2 regions of the Streptomyces sp. NPDC059201 genome follow, and region 1 is predicted to be linked to the other one. Evidence: riboswitches for the same ligand, from Rfam matches in the RefSeq annotation. Region 1 holds a riboswitch; the other holds the start of a gene.

Evidence for each region. A riboswitch is a leader RNA that binds a small molecule or an ion and turns the genes downstream of it on or off. The one in region 1 is predicted to bind cobalamin.
Region 2: it holds a riboswitch for cobalamin, as region 1 does, so the genes downstream of both, ACFXMG_RS36635 (ribonucleoside-diphosphate reductase subunit alpha) here and ACFXMG_RS04930 (energy-coupling factor ABC transporter permease) in region 1, are expected to answer to the same signal.

The regions. Positions count from the first base shown of each region.
Region 1 is NZ_JBHZBB010000001.1:1,109,855-1,112,046, forward strand. Features, by position in the region: gene dhaL (dihydroxyacetone kinase subunit DhaL) at 1-346, shown strand, start outside; gene ACFXMG_RS04925 (PTS-dependent dihydroxyacetone kinase phosphotransferase subunit DhaM) at 343-783, shown strand; cobalamin riboswitch at 972-1,194, shown strand; gene ACFXMG_RS04930 (energy-coupling factor ABC transporter permease) at 1,223-1,918, shown strand; gene ACFXMG_RS04935 (energy-coupling factor ABC transporter substrate-binding protein) at 1,918-2,192, shown strand, end outside.
Region 2 is NZ_JBHZBB010000017.1:51,527-53,718, forward strand. Features, by position in the region: gene ACFXMG_RS36625 (hypothetical protein) at 1-35, shown strand, start outside; gene ACFXMG_RS36630 (GNAT family N-acetyltransferase) at 55-558, shown strand; cobalamin riboswitch at 608-746, shown strand; gene ACFXMG_RS36635 (ribonucleoside-diphosphate reductase subunit alpha) at 874-2,192, shown strand, end outside.

The DNA of each region.
Region 1 (2,192 bases):
GCTGCTGCGGCGGGCCGGGAAGGCCCTCGGCGACAGCGGGGAGGTGACGCGGGAGGAGCTCGCGGACGCGCTGGCCGCCGGAGTCGCGGCGGTCGGGCAGCTCGGCGGGGCCGTACCGGGCGACAAGACGATGCTGGACGCGCTGACTCCGGCGGTGGCCGCGCTGCGCGCGTCCTTCGCCGCGGCGCGGACCGCGGCCGACGAGGGTGCCCTCGCGACCGTCCCGCTGCGCGCCCGCAAGGGCCGGGCGAGCTATCTGGGCGAGCGGTCGGTCGGGCACCAGGACCCGGGGGCGACCTCCTCGGCCCTGCTGTTCGCCGCCCTGGAGGAGGTGGCGGCCGCATGAGCGAGAACAGCGAGAACAGCGAGAACAGCGAGAACAAGGGCAGGGTCGGGATCGTGCTGGTCTCGCACAGCGCGGCCGTCGCGGCGGCGGTCGCGGAGCTGGCCCGGGGGCTCGCCGGTGGCGGCGACCTGGCGCCGGTCGCGGCGGCGGGCGGAGGCCCCGACGGGGGGCTCGGCACCAGCGCCGAGCTGATCGCGTCGGCCGCGAAGGCCGTGGACGCGGGGGCCGGGGTGGCCGTCCTGGTGGACCTGGGCAGCGCGGTCCTCACCGTGAAGGCGCTGCTCGCGGAGGGCGACGAACTGCCGGAGGGGACGCGGCTCGTGGACGCCCCCTTCGTGGAGGGCGCGGTGGCCGCGCTGGTGACGGCGAGCACCGGCGCCGGTCTCGACGCGGTGGCGGCCGCGGCCTCGGAGGCGTACACCTACCGCAAGGTCTGAGGCCGCTCGACGGAAGGGGCGCCCCGGCTGGGTTCCACGCCGCCGGGGGCGCCCCGGTCCGAGTAGCAGCAACGCACTAGGACATGTCCACGCTAGTGCGGGGGTCTGACACCGGGCCCGACAACAGGCCCGGCAACGGCCCCGGCGAAGCCGCCCCGCGCGGAACTCCACAGCGCACGTGACCGACCCCGCATTGTGATGAAGCAGGTCAACACACTAATGTCACAGCGCCTTGGTGTTCGGGAAACCGGTGCAGTACCGGTGCGGCCCTCGCCACTGTGATCGGGAGGTCAGGCTCCGTCCCTCAGGGGAAGCCACTGCCCCACCGCGGGAGACCGTCGTGGGGTGGGAAGGCGGAGTCGGACGTCACTACCGTCAGCCAGGAGACCGGCCAGGGCGCGTTGTCCATCCACGAGGTGCTGGAGAGGGTCTCCCGATCATGCATATCGCCGAGGGGTATCTGCCCCCTGTTCATGCGGCCGCCTGGGGCGTCGCATCGGCCCCGTTCGTCGTCCACGGCGTCCGCGCGCTCACCCGCGAGGTGCGCGCCAACCCCGAGTCCACCCTGCTGCTCGGCGCCTCCGGCGCCTTCACGTTCGTTCTTTCCGCGCTCAAACTGCCTTCCGTCACCGGCAGTTGCTCCCACCCGACGGGCACGGGACTGGGCGCGATCCTGTTCCGGCCGCCGATCATGGCGGTGCTCGGCACCATCACGCTGCTCTTCCAGGCGCTGCTGCTCGCCCACGGCGGGCTGACCACCCTGGGGGCGAACGTCTTCTCGATGGCGATCGTCGGCCCCTGGGCGGGCTACGGCACGTACGTGCTGCTGAAGCGGTCCGGTGCGCCGCTGATGGTGAGCGTCTTCTTCGGCGCGTTCGTCGCGGACCTGTCCACGTACTGCGTGACCAGCGTCCAGCTTGCCGTCGCGTTCCCCGACCCGGGCAGCGGCATCGCCGGTTCGCTGGCGAAGTTCGGCTCCATCTTCGCGGTGACGCAGATCCCGCTCGCCGTGAGCGAGGGGCTGCTGACCGTCCTGGTGATGCGGCTGCTCCAGCAGTCCAGCAAGGGAGACCTGCTGCGGCTGGGCGTGCTCGCCCGGCCGGAGTCGAAGCGACGCGAGGAGGCGGCGGCGTGATGAGCCGGAACACGAAGATCAACGCCCTGCTGCTGGGGCTCGTGGCGCTGCTGGCGGTGCTGCCGCTGGCGCTCGGTCTCGGCGACCACAAGGAGGAGCCGTTCGCCGGCGCCGACGCGGAGGCCGAGACGGCGATCACCGAGATCAAGCCGGACTACGAGCCGTGGTTCAGCCCCCTGTACGAGCCGCCGTCCGGCGAGATCGAGTCGGCGCTGTTCGCCCTCCAGGCAGCACTGGGCGCCGGTGTGCTCGCGTACTACTTCGGGCTGCGGCG
Region 2 (2,192 bases), on a different contig from region 1:
GGGCGCCCGACAATTCGGTCGGCGCGAGCGGCTGAGCCCGGCAGACTTCCCGTCATGGACTTCACGATCAGGGCCGTACGGCCCGAGGAGCACGAGGAGCTCGGCGAGCTCACCGCCCGGGCCTACCTCGACGACGGGCACCTCACCTTCGGCGAGGACGACGACTACCTGCCGGTGATCAAGGACGTGGCCCGGCGGGCCGCCGAGGCGGAGGTCCTGGTCGCCGTGGACCCCGACGGGGCGCTGCTCGGCGGGGTCACCTTCACGCGCGGCGGCGGGGCGTGGGCGGACATCGCGGTCCCCGGCGAGGCCGAGTTCCGGCTGCTGGCCGTGGCGCGCGCGGCGCGCGGCCGGGGCGTCGGCGAGGCGCTCGTCCGGGCCTGCGCCGACCGGGCGAGGGCCCTCGACGGCTGCGCCCGGCTGGTGCTGTCCACCCAGGACGGGATGGCCTCAGCCCACCGGATCTACCGGCGGCTGGGCTTCACGCGGCTGCCCGAGCGGGACTGGAGCCCGGTTCCCGGCCTGTCCCCGCTGCTCGCCCTCACCCTGGAGCTCTGACACCTCACACCCGAGGGGGACACAACATGTGGGGGGTGCCGAGATCGGCGCCCCCCACATGTATGCTCGTGCTCGCTGTCGTCGCAGGGGAATCCGGTGCGAATCCGGAACTGTCCCGCAACGGTGTACTTCGTGTGCCCTTGTCCACGGAGCGAGTCCGAGCACCTGCCGGCAGTGCGCCCGGTACGACCGTTCCGGGTGCCGACGACGTCCGGGCCTCGCGGAGTGGGCCGGTGGACACGGGTGCATCCGCGTGTGTGCGCCCGTCCGCCCCTCCCCGCCGTGACCCCGGGCCGAGCGAGGGAGAGCCCCCACGTGACCATCGCGCCTGCGGGTCCGTCAGCCACCGAGGCCGCCGCGATCGAGAGCGACGGCCCCGGGACCGTACTGCTGCGGACCCTGACCGACCTCACCGCCGACCTCATCGACACCGACCCCGGCCGGGTCGCCGCCGCCGCGCTGCGCGGCCGGCACGCCGGGTCGGACGAGGCGGAACTGCGCGAACTGGCCACCGAGGCCGCGGCCGGTCTCATCTCCGAGGACCCCGCCTACTCCCGGCTCGCCGCCCGGCTGCTCACCCTCACCATCGCCGAGGAGGCGGCCTCGCAGGGCGCCGTCCGCTTCTCCGCCTCCGTCGCGACCGGTCACCGCGAGGGCCTGATCGCCGACCGCACCGCCGCCTTCGTCTCCCTGCACGCGAACCGGCTGGACGCGCTGATCGACCTGGCCGCCGACGACCGCTTCGGCTACTTCGGCCTGCGGACGCTGTACTCGCGCTACCTGCTGCGCCACCCGATCACCCGCAAGGTGATCGAGACCCCCCAGCACTTCATGCTCCGGGTGGCCGCCGGCCTCGCCGAGGACGACTCGGCGCGCGCGCTGGACGAGGTCGCGGCGCTGTACGGGCTGATGAGCCGGCTCGACTACCTGCCCTCCTCCCCCACGCTCTTCAACTCCGGCACCCGCCACCCGCAGATGTCCTCCTGCTACCTGCTGGACTCGCCGCTGGACGAGCTGGACTCGATCTACGACCGCTACCACCAGGTGGCGCGCCTGTCGAAGCACGCGGGCGGCATCGGCCTGTCGTACTCCCGGATCCGTTCGCGCGGTTCGCTGATCCGCGGCACCAACGGGCACTCCAACGGCATCGTGCCGTTCCTGAAGACGCTGGACGCCTCGGTCGCCGCCGTGAACCAGGGCGGCCGCCGCAAGGGCGCCGCCGCCGTCTACCTGGAGACCTGGCACGCGGACATCGAGGAGTTCCTGGAGCTCCGCGACAACACCGGCGAGGACGCCCGCCGCACCCACAACCTGAACCTCGCCCACTGGATCCCGGACGAGTTCATGCGCCGGGTGAACGCGGACGCCGAGTGGTCGCTCTTCTCCCCCGCCGACGTGCCCGAGCTCGTCGACCTGTGGGGCGAGGCGTTCGACGCCGCCTACCGCGCCGCCGAGGCCAAGGGCCTGGCCCGCCGCACGATGCCGGCCCGCGACCTGTACGGCCGGATGATGCGCACCCTGGCCCAGACCGGCAACGGCTGGATGACCTTCAAGGACGCCTCGAACCGTACGGCCAACCAGACCGCCGAGCCCGGCACGGTCGTCCACTCCTCCAACCTGTGCACCGAGATCAT